2 regions of the Arthrobacter sp. 10N418 genome follow, and region 1 is predicted to be linked to the other one. Evidence: riboswitches for the same ligand, from Rfam matches in the RefSeq annotation. Region 1 holds a riboswitch; the other holds the start of a gene.
What was found. A riboswitch is a leader RNA that binds a small molecule or an ion and turns the genes downstream of it on or off. The one in region 1 is predicted to bind cyclic di-AMP.
Positions count from the first base shown of each region.

Region 2: linked by a shared signal. The riboswitch ahead of AC1DCZ_RS01670 (aggregation-promoting factor C-terminal-like domain-containing protein) and the one ahead of AC1DCZ_RS14755 (NlpC/P60 family protein) in region 1 are both predicted to bind cyclic di-AMP.

Region 1 is NZ_JBFTIK010000018.1:63,549-71,173, reverse strand. It holds gene AC1DCZ_RS14775 (MFS transporter) at 1-186, shown strand, start outside; gene serC (phosphoserine transaminase) at 238-1,368, opposite strand; gene AC1DCZ_RS14765 (iron-dependent transcriptional repressor DtxR) at 1,655-2,350, shown strand; cyclic di-AMP (ydaO/yuaA leader) riboswitch at 2,504-2,712, shown strand; gene AC1DCZ_RS14760 (M23 family metallopeptidase) at 2,717-3,538, shown strand; cyclic di-AMP (ydaO/yuaA leader) riboswitch at 3,677-3,846, shown strand; gene AC1DCZ_RS14755 (NlpC/P60 family protein) at 4,155-4,904, shown strand; gene AC1DCZ_RS14750 (HNH endonuclease) at 5,126-5,626, shown strand; gene mobA (molybdenum cofactor guanylyltransferase) at 5,679-6,398, shown strand; gene AC1DCZ_RS14740 (DUF6457 domain-containing protein) at 6,395-6,682, shown strand; gene AC1DCZ_RS14735 (molybdopterin-binding protein) at 6,679-7,625, shown strand, end outside.
Region 2 is NZ_JBFTIK010000002.1:50,307-57,931, reverse strand. It holds gene AC1DCZ_RS01685 (glycosyltransferase family 39 protein) at 1-1,072, opposite strand, end outside; gene AC1DCZ_RS01680 (glycosyltransferase family 39 protein) at 1,079-3,031, opposite strand; gene AC1DCZ_RS01675 (bifunctional glycosyltransferase family 2/GtrA family protein) at 3,028-4,458, opposite strand; gene AC1DCZ_RS01670 (aggregation-promoting factor C-terminal-like domain-containing protein) at 4,632-5,366, opposite strand; cyclic di-AMP (ydaO/yuaA leader) riboswitch at 5,365-5,525, opposite strand; gene AC1DCZ_RS01665 (HAMP domain-containing sensor histidine kinase) at 5,654-7,219, opposite strand; gene AC1DCZ_RS01660 (response regulator transcription factor) at 7,223-7,625, opposite strand, start outside.

The DNA.
Region 1 (7,625 bases):
GCGGCCGGCTCGGGCCTGATCGCGGCACTGATCGGGGTCCTGTGGATTGTCCGGGCGAAGCAGCTGCGGATCCGCTTTGACCGGCGTGCCCGCGGGCTGCGGCACTTCCGCCTCGAATCCGGCTCCGGCGCAAACGCAAGCGGCGCCGCCCGGGAAACAAAGCCGGACGACGCCGTCGAACACTGACTCCTGCGCGGCCGGCGGGCTTCCCCGCCCCGGGCCCGCCGCGAGGTGGCGCTACTTCTTGAGCTCGCCCGCGACGAAGTCGATGCACTCCAGCAGCGCCGAAACATCCTCCGGCTCGATCGCCACGAAGGTTGCGATCCGCAGCTGGTTGCGGCCCAGCTTGCGGTACGGCTCCGTGTCCACGATGCCGTTGGCGCGGAGCACCTTGGCGATGGCGGCTGCATCGACCGATTCGTCGAAATCGATCGTGGCGATAACATTCGAGCGGTCCTCAGCCTGGGCCACGAACGGCGTGGCGTAGTCGGAGGCCTCGGCCCAGCGGTAGATCCGCCCGGCGGAGTCCGCGGTCCGGGCAGCGGCAAAGTCCAGCCCGCCGTTGGCGTTGAGCCACTGCACCTGGGCATCCAGGGTGACCAGCGTGGCCAGTGCCGGCGTGTTGTACGTCTGGTTCAGCCGCGAATTGTCGATGGCCGTCTGGAGGTCCAGGAAATCGGGAATCCAGCGGTCGCTGGCCTTGATCCGGGCTGCCCGTTCCAGGGCCGCCGGGGAAAACAGACCCAGCCACAGGCCGCCGTCGGACGCGAAGTTCTTTTGCGGGGCAAAGTAGTACACGTCCGCTTCAGCCACGTCCACGTCCAGGCCACCCGCCGCCGATGTCGCGTCCACGAGTACGAGGGAACCCCGGTCGGCGCCGGCCACGCGCTTGACCGGAGCGGCAACGCCGGTCGAAGTTTCGTTCTGCGGCCACGCATAAACGTCGACGCCGGACTCTGCCCGGGCGGACGGGCGGGTGCCGGGCTCGGACTTGATGATGGACGACTCCGCGAGGAAGGGCGCCTTGTTGGTGGCGGCAGCGAACTTCGAGCCGAATTCTCCAAAGGACAAGTGCTGTGTCTTGTTCTCGACCAGGCCGAAGCTGGCGATATCCCAGAACGCCGTGGAGCCGCCGACGCCGAGGATGACCTCGTAGCCCTCCGGAGCGCGGAAGAATTCACCGAGCCCCGTCCGGACCGAACCGACAAGGTTCTTGACGGGCGCCTGGCGGTGGGAAGTTCCCAGCAGTGTCGCCGACGCCGCTGCCAAGGCCTCCATCTGTTCCGGACGGACCTTGGACGGGCCGGCGCCGAACCGTCCGTCCTTGGGGAGGAGGTTTGCGGGGATCGTGATGCTGGTGTCGCTCACAGGGGCTCCAATTTTCGGCTGATGCTTAGCGTGGCTTGGGAGATGGTCCGGCAGGGGTGGCTGCAACGAAGGCTCCGTTTCATTCTGCCTGACTGCCCCGGTGGACGCGGAAAGAGGCCGTCACAGTCCGGTCATTGAGACGACCGCGCGTACGCTCGAAGATTATCCGGAGTAATTCAAAATAGGCTAAGCTGTGCTGCGAACGTACGGCGAATCCCGCCAGGGCGCAATCTGCGCGCGGTACGGTGGGAATGATGCAAGGACGGCGCTCGAGGAGCTGAGCTGAATGACGGATCTGATTGATACGACGGAGATGTATCTTCGGACCATTCTGGAACTTGAAGAAGAAAACATCGTCGCCCTCCGCGCCCGCATTGCCGAAAGACTGCGCCACTCCGGCCCCACTGTGTCCCAGACCATTGGCCGGATGGAGCGTGACGGCCTCGTGGTTGTTTCGGGCGACCGCCACCTTGAGCTGACGGAAACCGGCCGGAAACGCGCCGTCGGTGTCATGCGGAAGCACCGCCTGGCCGAACGCCTGCTCGCTGACGTGATCGGCCTCGACTGGGCGTACGTCCATGAGGAGGCCTGCCGCTGGGAACACGTGATGAGTGAACGAGTGGAGCGCCGGATCTTCGAGATGCTCGACCACCCGACCGTTTCGCCGTACGGGAACCCGATTCCCGGGCTCGCGGACCTCGGCGGCGCCCCGTCCAGCGAGTTCGCCGCGGACGTGGTGAACCTGCTGGATGCCATGGCCGGTTACGGCGCTGATTCGAGGATCATTGTCAGCCGCCTGGCGGAGCCGATCCAGGTGGAACCGGAGTTGCTCGTCCAGTTGGACGAGGGCGGAATCCGTCCCGGGGCACGCCTCTCGCTGGAGCGGGTGGGCGAGTACATCTCGGTCCGGGTTCCGGATATCGAAGGCGCTCTCGAACTGCCGCCCGAAGTCGCGGCGCATGTGTTTGTAACGGTCGGCTGACCTGCGCTGACGCCTGGGTTGTGGGACGACCTATGAGTTGTGCACAAGCGTGATTACGGATTTATTACCGGGCGGCTTAATCACCTATAGTTAGTCTCCAGTACCGATACCAAAGCGTTACCTGATCCGAAGCCGAACCCTGCCAGCGGATCAGTCGCAGAATCGCCTTCTGGCAGGGGCGGGGGAACCACTTGCGGCCGCCTTCAGGGCGGCCTTGGGGTGAAGTCCGTCAGCGGCAAGCGCACTCCACAGTGGGATTCCAACGTGCCTCTGTGTCTGGAAGCTTGCCACGGCGGACCGGGTCTTTGATCTCTCTGACCCGAATCCGACAGCTAACTCCGCAGGCCATCCAGAGAGGAACCGTCCTTGACCACCCAGACCGCCAAAGGTCGCCGTCGCGCCGCCGGTCCTGCTCCGGAACCGCGTCCGGCTCTCGCGCCGTTGGCCGACCGCCCGCGTGACGCGCACCGCGTCGAACGCCGGGGCCGCCGCAGTCCGTTCCGCCAGATAACGGACTTTGCCGCTGCCAGCGGCGTCGGGCAGAAGGCCGGAATCGCTTTGGCTGCCACAGGCCTGGTCCTCACGGTCACCGTCCCGGTCACCAGCCCGGTCATGGCCACGGACGTCGGGCCTTCCGGATCCGTTTCCGCCGCAGCGCAGCCGGATGTAACTGCCGCAGCGGGCGCCAAGGTCGACTTCAGCCGCACGGCCGTCACCACCAAGGGTGACCCGGACGGGAAGCTCAAACAGCTGCTGAGCGCGCAGTCCGTCGGCAGCATCACCCGCGCGGCGTCGGCCGGCACCCTCGGTGCGCCGCTGGATGTGATGATCGCTTCCTCGCCCTTCGGCTACCGTGTCAGCCCCATCACGGGCGGTGCCGGTGAGTTCCACCGCGGCCAGGACTATGCCGCGCAGTGCGGAACAGCCGTCCACGCGGCAGCCAGCGGCACGGTGACCTTTTCGGGATGGCACCCCTATGGCGGGGGCAACCGCATCGTGATCGACCACGGCAACGGCCTGGAGACCACGTACAACCACCTGTCCTCTTCCTCGGTCCACGTCGGCCAGAAGGTCTCGCGCGGCGACCTCATCGCCATGAGCGGCACCACCGGCGCGTCGACCGGCTGCCACCTCCACTTCGAGGTGATGGTCAACGGCGATGTGGTTGACCCCCTCGGCTGGCTCTGAGCCAAGATGAAGGGTCACTCTCGCATTCTTGTGACACGCCGTGATCTGAATGTGACATTGAATCCCAACTGCTGTACCGTATGAGGTACGCCAACTTTTCCGAAGTTGGCGCTCTTGAGTGGATTGCCTAGCTCTGCCACCGCTCAAGGTCCGTTCGCATTACATCGTCTGGCAGGGGCGGGGGAACCAATTTTGGTCTTCGCAAGAAGGCCTTGGGGTTAAGTCGCAAAGCTTCCCAGGAAGCGGAGCGGCCGGGTGACTCCCATCCGAATCCGACAGCTCACCTCGCAGGCATTGGGAGAGGCTACTTTCGTGTCTTCACGCCACAATGCTGCGCGTCACCGCGCGTGCGCGGCTCTAGCGAGCCCGCTGGAATCCAAGTCCCGTGCTGCCCTTGCCGGCGCCCGGATTGGATCCGACTCCACAGGCTCCATTGCTGCCGAGTCCGGACTGCAGGCCAAGCACCTGCACGCAGTTCCCGCTTTTGGCGCGTCTTCGCAGTACACCCTTCGCTAACTAACCCATTCGGGGCGATCCGGCGTACCCCCAAGATGCCGGAGCGTCCTCAGTCCGCGCCTAAAACGCGCGGTCCAAGGATCACGAAAGAGAGAACTGAATGACTACTCGTGCAATCGCACGGCACCGCGCCGAGGTCACCAAGACCAACTCGCTGGCTGTCATTGCCAAGGCTGTCGGCGACAACGCCGGCGGCATGGGCCGCCAGGCTGCAGTCATCGCTGCAGCGTCCGGCCTGGTCCTGACCAGCGGTATCGCGGCCAACGCTGCTGAGACCAACGTTCAGCGCGAATCCACCTCCGCTTCCGCCCTCGAAGTCCAGTCAGCTTCCCCGGCAACTATTTCGGCTGCTTCGACCATCGCGATCTCCTACGAGAAGCCGACTGTGTCCACGTCGCCCGCCCCCGTGGTCGAGGCCCCGAAGCCCGTTGTGAAGGTCCAGGATGCCACCGCGGCAAAGACTGCGGGCACCCAGGCCGGCGCCACTGCATCCGTCGGCGCACCGGCAGCCATCGGCAGCGGCTTCGGCGCCACCATCGCCGCCGCCGCCTACGCCCAGATCGGCGTGTCGCAGGACTGCACCGCGCTGGCCACGAACGCTTTGGCCGCAGCCGGCATCCACTACCACGGCTGGCCGGCAGGTTACCTGTCCCTGGGCCGCACCGTGAGCGCCGCCGAGGCTCAGCCGGGCGACCTCGCTTACTACCAGAACGGCGGCGTGGGCATGGCCCACATCGCTGTCTACGTCGGCAACGGCATGGCCGTCCACGGCGGCTGGAACGGCGGCACCACCGCCCTCTACAGCGTCAACATCGGCTCCGGCCCGGTCTTCATCCGCGTCGGCGGCTAGGTCAATAGCTCCATCCTTCGAAGGACCCCTGCCCTTGCGGCGGGGGTCCTTCGCGTTTCCCCGGCATGAACCAGTCCGGTACTACGGACCCGCGGGCGAGAAAAAATTCGGTGATACGGCACTTGGGTGTTTACTCTTGTCTTGTCGATCCATAGCCCGACCATGCAGAGGGCAGCCGGCCCTCGTGCCCCTGGCGGGTGCGGCCGTGAAGAGGTATGCGGATGCGCACTCTCGTTCTGAATGCTGGATATGAACCGCTCGCGGTAGTGACCTTCCGCCGGGCTCTTGTCCTCGTGCTCACCGGAAAGGCCAGCGTGGTGGCCGAGGGCGACGATCCCGTCGTCGGGCCGCAGGACATCCTGGGCCGCCCGTCCGTGATCCTCCTGAACCGCTACATCAGGCCCCGGTACAACACCCTGACCGCGGTCAGCCGCCGGGGGGTGCTGCGCCGGGACAGCCACCGGTGCGCTTACTGCGGCAAAGCGGCCCACACGATCGATCACGTCCAGCCCAAGTCCCGGGGCGGGGCGGATTCCTGGGAGAACCTCGTCGCTGCCTGCCTCCGGTGCAACAACGCCAAAGGTGACCACACCCCGGCCGAAATGGGCTGGAAGCTCGGCTTCGTCCCAGCCCCGCCCAGGGGCACCCTCTGGCAGATCAAAGAGCTCGAGAAGCCGACGCCGGCCTGGGATCCGTTCCTGCTGCCCGAATCCGCCGCCTGACTTCCTCCGCGGTCCGGCCGCGCCCGCTGCCGCGCCGCGCTAGGCTGAAGCCGTGGAGTTCGATGCTGTCATTCTCGCCGGCGGGCGGTCCGCCAGGCTCGGCGGCGTGCCCAAATCCGGGCTGGAGTACGGGGGCGCCACCCTCCTTGAGCTCTCGCTGCGGGCCGCGCACGGTGCCGGGGACGTCGTCGTGGTCGGGCCGGACCCGGGAACCTTGCCCGCCGGCGTCTTGAACTGTCGCGAGGACCCTCCCTTCGCCGGCCCCGCCGCTGCGATAGCCGCCGGGCTCTCCGCGCTGGCCGCGCACAAGACCGTGCGCCCGGGCTCCACAGGTCCCGCGCCCCTGACCCTGGTCCTGGCCTGTGACATGCCGGGCGCGGAAGCTGCCGTCCGTGCACTCCTCGACGTGCTGGAAGGAAGCGGGCCGTTGGGCACGTCCGGTCACGGGGTGGCCGGCGAGACCGGGGCCAGGGGCGTCATGGCGGTCTCCGCCGACGGACGCAGGCAACCCCTCCTGGGGCTGTATAGCACAATTGCGCTACAACGATCCGTCGCGGACGCTGCCGGGCGGGGCGCCCTCGAAAACGCCTCGGTCTTCGGCCTTCTTGCTAGTCTTGAGGTGCGGGAAGTTCGCGTCCCGGCCGGTTCCACGGACGATGTGGACACCTGGGACGACGCCTCCGCGCTCGGGGTATCCGGTCCCATTCCCGGCCATGTCCAGGAGGCCGGTCCGGGGGCCGCAACTGAACACGACTTTGGAGGCAAACGGTGAAGAGCCAGGACGAAACGCTGGAAGACTGGTGTCGTGCGCTGCTGCAGGCCCTGGAGCTGGAGGGCGTCGAGATTGACGTTAACGAGGTCCTGTCCCTGGCCGGCGTCGCCGCCCATTCCATAGTGCGCCCGGCCGCCCCGCTGACCACCTTCATCGCCGGCTTCGCCGCCGGACTGGCATCCGGTTCCGGCCAGGCCACCGATGCAACCTCCATGCAGGCTGCCATGCGCGTGGCCCGCCAGCTCGCCAAGGACTACGCGGACGCCGAAGCTTCCGGGGCATGACACCTGCCCCTCCCCGCGGCAGCGACCCCGCTTCCGCGGACGACTCAGGACCCGGGTATGCCCACGACGCCGGAACGCACCCGGAGAAGGACCCGACGGCGGACGGCGCCGACACAACGCCGCACCGTCACCTCGCCCACACCTGGCAAGAGGCCCGGCAGCTCGCCTTCGACTGCGCCACCCCCATTCCCGCGGCCCCCGTGCCGCTCCGGGGCGCGCTGGGACGGATGCTTTCAGCGGACGTGACAGCCCTGCAGGACATACCGCACTACGCGTCCTCAGCCATGGACGGCTGGGCCGTCAGCGGAAGCGGACCGTGGATCCTGGCTGAACCGAACCAGCGGCTCACCCCGCACCAGGCAAGTCCGATCGTCACCGGCGGACTCATCCCGGCGGGGGCGAAGGCCGTGCTGCGCAGCGAGAGCGGGACCCTCGCCACAGACGAGGACGGGCTTCCTGTCCTCAAGACCAGCGGCACCGCCAAGCCCGGCGAACCGCGAAACGGCGAACACATCCGCAGGGCCGCCGAGGAGGCCGCCGCCGGCGAGGTGCTGATCCGGAGCGGGACCGTACTCAACCCGGCCCACCTGGCCCTGGCCGCACTGGCCGGGCACGACGCCCTCCCGGTGCTTGGCAAGGCCGTCGTCCGCCTCGTGCTGACCGGCTCCGAGGTCGTGTCGTCCGGTCTCCCCGGGCCAGGGAAAGTGCGTGACACTTTCGGCCCCCAGTTGGCCGGCGTGGTACACATGCTCGGCGGGATCTGCGCCGAAGAGGTGAAGATCGGCGACAGCTACGCCGAATGGCTCGCCGCGCTCGAGGACACTGAGCCCACCGGACCGGCGGCCCAGCCAGCTGTTCCAGTCCCGGGGTCCGGCGTCGGCCAGGCGGCTGGGCCCGCCGTCGAAAACCTGCCCGCCGACGTCGTCATCACCACCGGCGGCAC
Region 2 (7,625 bases), on a different contig from region 1:
GCACGGGGTCGGTGCGCGGAGCCCGGCGGCCCAGCCACAGCAGGCCGGCCCCGAGCAGCAGCACGGAGGGCAGCAGCCACGCGATCTGGCCGCCGAACTCGCTGTTGAAGAGCCGGAACAGCCCCGGCGTGCCCCAGCCGTTGCCGCCGCCCACACTCCCGGTCTCATCGCCGCTGAGCCGGCCCAGTCCGTTGTAGCCGAGCGTCAGTTCCAGGATGGAGTTGTTCTGTGAGCCGCCGATGTATGGCCGGGCGTCGGCGGGGACGAGCTCGACGGCGGCCAGCCACCACCCGGCGGCCGCGGCCATCGCCGTGCCCGCACCCAGAAGGTGGAGCAGGCGTTTGCCCAGTCCCGCGGGCGCGGCAAGCACATAGGCCGCGGCGAAGCCGGGGACGACCAGCAGCACCTGCAGCTGTTTGGTCAGGAATCCGAAGCCCAGGAACGCCCCGGCCAGCAGGAGCCAGCGCAGGCGCGCGTCCTGGATCGCGCGGAGCACGGCGTAGGCGGCCGCCGTCATGAGCAGCACCAGCAGGGCATCGGGGTTGTTGAACCGGAACATGAGCACGGCCACCGGCGTCAGGGCCATGACCGCGCCGGCGAGCAGCCCTGCGCGGTGGGCGAGTCCGGCGTCGGCGGTGGCGGGAGCGGCTGCCCGGCGCACGGCCAGATAGACCAGCCAGACCGTCCCGACCCCCATGAGCGCCTGGGGCACGAGGACGCTCCATGAACTGAGCCCGAACAGCCGCACGGACAGCGCCATCACCCAGAGCGAAGCGGGCGGCTTGTCCACGGTGATGGAGTTGGCGGCGTCCGAGGAGCCGAAGAACCAGGCCGTCCAGTCCTGGGATCCTGCCTGGGCCGCGGCGGAGTAGAAGGCGTTGGCCCAGCCCGAGGCGCCGAGATTCCACAGGTACAGGGCGGCGGTGGCCAGGAGCAGCCCGGCCAGTTCCAGCCGCGGCCGCAAGAGCGCGGACCGGGCGGTGGCACCCGCCGTGCGGGGGAGCCGGCCCCCGCCCGCCGTTCGGGGCCGGAGCAGGGTGGAAGCGGAGAGGGGGCGGAGGGTGTCAGTCATGGCTGCCTAGGCTCCCAGCTTGTAGACGGTGGCGGTGCCGACCGTCTGGGCCTGGAAGTTGGCCGCGACCCACGTCGCCACCTCCGAATTGCCCCCGCGGCCGCCCGCGCCGCCCATCCCGCCCATCCCGCCGGAGATGAAGTAGCCGATTTCGCCGCGGTCCACCATGGCCTGGAACTGGGCCAGGGTCGGGTAGGGGTCGCCGCCGTTCCAGCCGCCGAGCGCGATGACGCTGGTGCCTGTTGCGAGTTCCAGGCTTGCGGCCTGCGTGGCGCCGGAGACGATGGCGGACCATTTGGTCCCCGTGGACTTGAGCAGCGTGGTCAGCTCGGAAGAGGCGCTTTCGGCGCCCAGGGGGCCGCCGGCGCCGCCGCCGAACGCCCTGGCACCGGCCGCCGTCGGGCCACCCATCGCAGAGGCGGCGGGTCCGGAGGTGGGAATCGAACCGGCGTGCGGCTGGGCCGCCGTCGCCAGCGTCCAGGCGGTGCTGCCGAGACCGCCGGCGAGCAGGGAAAGGATCACGACGCCGGCCGTGGCGGCCTTGCGGAACCGGCCGGGAAGTCCCGGGAAGTGGTCCACCCGCAGGAGCAGCGCCGCGGCGGCGAGGACGCCGAGGGCCACGGCGATCACGCGCAGTCCGGGCAGCCAGGCCGGGTCACGGCCCAGGAGCACCGCGGACCAGACCGAGCTCGCCAGGACCGTGACGGCCAGGACAACCCGTGCCGGCCAGTACGCCCGGCCCCGCCACAGCTCCACGGAGCCGATGCCAACGAGGGCTCCGATTGCGGGCGCGAGGGCCACGGCATAGTACGCGTGCACCGTGCCGCTCATGAAGCTGAGGATCCCGGCGGTGACCACGAGCCAGCCGCCCCACAGCAGGAGCGCCGCGCGGGTCTTCGAGGTCCGCGCTTCCCGGCGGGTGAACCACAACCCGGCGCCGAGCAGGACCAGGGCCGCCGGCAGCAGCCAGGAGACCTCCCCGCCGAAGCTGGCGCCAAACATCCGGGTGATCCCGGCCGTTCCGCCGAAGCCGACGTTGCCGCCGGGCATCCCGCCTCCGCCGCCCGGCATGCCGCCGCCGGAGCCGGTGATCCGGCCCAGGCCGTTGTATCCGAACGTGAGCTCCAGGAAGCTGTTGTTCTTCGACCCGGCCATGTACGGCCGGGCCGACGCCGGGGTCAGCTGGAACAGGGCAACGTAGCTCCCGGCCACCACGGCGATCCCGGCGGCCGCGCCCAGCAGGTGGAACAGCCGCCGGCCCAAGGTGGCGGGGGCCGCCCACAGGTAGGCAAGAGCGAGGCCGGGCACGATCAGGAAGCCCTGCAGCATCTTGCTCAGGAAGGCCAGCCCGATCACGGCACCGGCAGCGGCGAGCCACGCCCAGCCGGCCTTTTCGATGGCCCGCGTGGTCAGGTACGCGGCCAGTACCAGGCACAGGGTCAGCATGGCGTCCGGGTTGTTGAAGCGGAACATGAGCGCCGCCACCGGCGTCAGCGCCAGGGCGCCTCCGGCCAGCAGGCCGGCGGCCGGCCCGGATACCCGCCTGACGGTCAGGTACAGCAGTCCGACGGCGGCCACGCCCATGAGTGCCTGCGGAATGAGCATGCTCAGTGCCGAGAAGCCGAAGATCCGTCCGGCCAGGGCAGGGATCCACAGGGCGGCCGGCGGCTTGTCGACGGTGATCGCGTTGCCTGCGTCGAGGGAGCCGAACAGCAGTGCCGCCCAGTCCTTGGTGCCGGCCTGGATGGCCGCGGCGTAGAAGGAATTGGCGTAACCGGTGGCCTGCAGGTTCCAGAGGTAGAGCACGGCCGTGAGGACCAGCAGTACGGCGGCCGAGGGCCGCACCCAGCGCGGCTGGTTCCCGAACAGCAAGTGGCTTTGGCGGTTCCGTGGTGCTGCCGGCGGCGCGTCCGGGGTGGGGGCAGGGGGCGCGGCGCTGGGGCTGATGGTGGCGGTCATTTACTTGGCCGTTTCTGTGCGGGGGAGGGAAGTGTCAGTGGTCCCGGCGTCGGGAGGGCCGCAGCATGGGCCCGGTTACGGAAGACCACCAGCCGGAACAGCAGGAACTTCACGGCGGTGGCGGCCAGGTTCGCCGCCGTGAGCGTGATGATCTCAAGCCAGCGGTCGGGCTGCCCGGAGGAGGCGCCGTGCACGACGGCGAGAGTCCCGGAGGTCAGCGCCAGGCCGATGCCGAACACCAGCAGGCCCTCGAAATGATGGCGTGCAACCTGGCTGGGGCCCTGGATGCCGAACGTGAAGCGCCGGTTGGCGGCGGTGTTGGCCACGGCGGTGGTGAGCAGCGCGAGGAAGTTGGCGAGCTGCGGGTCCATGAGGCCGCGGCAGAAGAGGAAGATTGCCAGGTAGGCGAGGGTTGATGCGACCCCGATGCTGCCGAAGCGGACGAGCTGGCCGAACAGGCTTCCGCCGGGGCTTTGCTCGTGGGCGCGGGAGGCTGCGGGGAGAGGGCCGCGGGCGAGGGCGGCGCGCAGTTCCGGGACGGGGATGCGGCCCGAGACGAGGTCCCGGCTTAGCCGGGCCATGCCGCGCAGGTCGGCCAGGGCGGTCTGGACGATGTCGACGCTGGACTGGGGATCGTCGGTCCAGTCCACAGGGACTTCGTGGACGCGCAGCCCGCACTTTTCGGCCAGCACCAGCAGTTCGGTGTCGAAGAACCACGCCTTGTCCAGGGTGTGCGGGAGGAGTTGCCTGGCCACGTCCGACCGGATGGCTTTGAACCCGCACTGTGCGTCGCTGAAGTGGGCGCCCAGGAAGGAGTGGAGCAGGAAGTTGTAGCTGCGGGAGATGAATTCCCGCTTGGGCCCGCGGACGACGCGGGAGTTGCGGGTCAGGCGGGTCCCGATGGCCAGGTCGGAGTGGCCGGAAATCAGCGGTGCCAGCAGGGGACCCAGGGCCGCCAGATCGGTGGACAGGTCAACGTCCATGTAGGCCAGGACCGGTGACGGCGAGGCGAGCCACACGTTGCGCAGTGCATTTCCGCGGCCCTTTTCGGCCATGTGGACCACACGGACCTCACGGAGTTCGCGGGCGACGCGTTCTGCCGTCTTCAGCGTTCCGTCGGTGCTCGCGTTGTCCGCCACCGTGATCCGGAACGTGTGCGGGAAGGAACCAAGCAGATAGGCGTGCAGCCGGCGCAGGCACTCTTCCAGGTCCCGTTCTTCGTTGAAGACCGGGATGGTTACATCCAGGACCGGGTCAGCGGTCCGGGTGTCGACGGGGGAGCGCCGGCGGCCTGCTTCAGCAGCGCGTCCGGGGGTGGCACTCGTGACGGGTGCTCCGGCCAGGGAAAGCCTGGCCGGAGCGGCCTGTCCGGCCGGCGTCGCCGTCGGGTGCGGCAGAGGTCCTGGGGCCTGGTCTGTGAACGTCATGGTTCAACAGTGACGGCGTCTCATATGAGGGGTTTAGGCCAAAGCTGTGCGGTGCCTGTGGAAGTCCGCCAAGGAAAAAGCCGGCAGGCACCAAGAAGCAGGCAAAAAAGCAGCAGACCCCGGATCGACGATCCAGGGTCTGCTGTGAGGGGCGGGCGTTGCCTCTTCCGGCCTTAGTACCAGCTGTTGGCGTAGTGGAAGTTCAGGGCACCGCACGGAGAGCCGTAACGCTGCTTGACGTAGTTCAGGCCCCAGTTGATCTGGGTCCGGTAGTTGGTCATGTAGTCTGCGCCGGCGCTCGCCATCTTCTCGGCCGGCAGCGACTGGACCACGCCGTAGGCGCCGCTGCTGGCGTTGGTGGCGGTCGTCTTCCAGTCAGACTCCCGGGTCCAAAGCTTCATCAGGCACTGCATCTCGCTCGGGGCCCAGCCGTAGGTGCCGAGCTGGGCCGCAGCGTAGGCCTGCGCGCCGGCCGGGTCGTCGACGGCTACCGGGGGAGCCGGGGCCGGCGCAGGGGCCGCCGGGGCCGCGGGTGCCGGTGTCTCGGCCGGTTTCACTTCTGCCGCCTGGGGCGCGACGTTTCCGGCGGTCGGCGCAGCCTGGGCCCCGACCCGGACCCTGTCGAAGTTCAGGTGCGTCAGCGGGTCGGCGCTGGTGGATGCCTCGGCGCTCGCCGCGCCGGCGGTCGGTCCTGGGATGTCGGCGGCCTGTCCGGCGGCGCCGACGCCGATCAGCACCGCGCAGGCCGCAGTGACAACGGCAGCCCGGCGGCCGGTGGACCCGATGTTTGAAGCGAACCGGAACAGGGGTGAAGCGGGCTGGGCCGGCTCGGCGCGGTGGCGCGACCTGGTGGAAAGGGGTTTTCGCGAAACGCCCTCAGGGCGCGTTTGTACCTTGAATTCAGTCATGATCGCCTCTCAACGCCGGCGGAGTTAGCTGTCGGGTTCGGATAAGGTCATCCGGCCGCACGGAAGATCACGTGTCGGCTTCACCCCAAGGGCGCAAGTGTGCAGAATGCCCGGGAACTCTGGGTCCCCCGCCTCTGCCTGGTCCAGCGGAATCCGGGAAGCGGCAGAGTTTAGCGTCCGTCCGGATATGCGGCACCAATGGCAGCCGCACCCCAAAAACGCTACAGCATTCGCGAGCTTAAGTCACATTTCGATAACAGGAACCGCTTCGGCGGTGCGTCGGCTTGCTACGCGAGCCCCGGCGTGGGGGCTGCGGGAAGGCGCACGGCGAACTCTGTCCGGCCCGGCCGGGACGTGACTTCGACCGTTCCTCCGTGGGCCTCCACGATCGACTGCACAATGGACAGCCCCAGCCCGGAAGTCCCTTCGGAGGTTGGTGCCGCCGTCGCGGGAGGAGCTCCGGTGCCGGACGCAGCTTGGGTCTCCGCGGTCCCGGCCGCCGGGTTTTTCCGCGCGGCATCTGCGCGTGCGAAGCGGGCGAAGACCCGGCCGATGAATTCGGGGGCGATCCCGCTGCCGTTGTCCGTCACGGTGACTACGGCACTGCCGTCTGCCGAACGCATCACGCCGGTGACCACGGTGGTCCCCGGGCCGGTGTGCTTGCGAGCATTGGACAGGAGGTTGGCGAGGACCTGGTGGAGCTGGGTCGCATCACCGCGCACCACCACGGGCTCGTCCGGGAGTTCCAGGTGCCAGACACGGTCCGGGGCCATGACCTTCTCGTCGCTGACCGTCTCGATGGCCAACTGGGTGAGGTCGACGTCGCTGAGCTTGAGCGGCTGGCCCTCGTCCAGGCGCGCCAGCAGCAAAAGGTCCTCCACCAGGGTGGTCATGCGTTCGGACTGGCTCTGCACGCGGGCGAGCGACTTCTCGCCGTCGGGGGTGAAGTGCTCGGTCATCCTCATGAGCTCGGTGTACCCGCGGATGGCGGTGAGCGGAGTGCGTAGTTCGTGTGAGGCGTCGGCCACGAACTGGCGCACCTTCATCTCGCTTTCCTGCCGTGCCTCGAGCGCGTTGGAGACGTTGTCGAGCATCTGGTTCAGCGCGTAGCCCACGGCGCCCACTTCCGTGCCCGGATGGGCGGCCGACGCCGGGACCCGCACCGCCAGTGCCACTTCGCCGGCGTCGAGCGGGAGGCGGGAGACCTTGGTGGCCACCTCGGACAGCTGTTCGAGCGGCTTCATGTTGCGCCGGATCAGGGCTGTTCCGGCGAGGCCGATCAGCACCAGGCCGCCCGCGGACACCACCACCATGGTCCAGACCAGCGACGCCAGCGTGTTCTGTTTTTCGGCCAGCGGGAGACCGGTGACGATCACGTCGCCATACGGTGCCTGCACGGCGGTGAGCCGGTAGGCGCCGGCGGACAGGGTGCGGTCCACGGGGATGCCGTTCGGCGTGAGCGCCAGGAGAACGTGGTCGTCGTCGGGGGAGAGGCTCTTCCGGCTGGCATCCTGGGCGAGGAAGCCGGCGCTGCTGACGGCGCCGCCCAGGATCCGGGCGTTCAGCGTGCCGACGCCCTGCCCCCGTGCCTCGAGGGGATCCGGGCGTCCGCCGGAACCGCCGGGCGAGGGCCGGCCGAACTCGCTGGAGCGGTGGGACGCCTCATCGAGCTGCGTGTCGAGTTGCCGGGTGAGGAACAAATCCATGGAGGCGTAGCTGAACAGGCCGACGGCGCCGCAGATGGAGACGAGCAGGGCCATGGCGACGAGGACCAGGCGGGTGCGCAGGTGCCAGGTGGACGGGTCGCGCCAGTCGCGCCCGGGGGCACGGATCTCACCGGAGAGTGTGGGCACAGATCAGTCCGCCGGCTTCAGCACATAGCCGGCGCCGCGCACGGTGTGGATCATCGGAGGGTGGTTGGCGTCGACCTTCTTGCGGAGGTAGGAAATATACAGTTCAACGATGTTGGCCTGTCCGCCGAAGTCGTAGTCCCAGACGCGGTCCAGGATCTGGGCTTTGCTGATCACGCGCTTGGGGTTCTCCATGAGGTAGCGCAGGAGCTCGAACTGCGTGGCGGTCAGATGCAGCTCCTGGCCCGCCCGGGTGACTTCCCGGGTGTCGACGTTGAGCACCAGGTCTCCCACCACGAGTTCCGCGGTGTCCATGGCGGCCACCCCGGACCGCTGGACCAGCCGGTGCAGGCGCAGCAGCACTTCCTCCATGCTGAACGGCTTGGTGACGTAATCGTCGCCGCCCGCG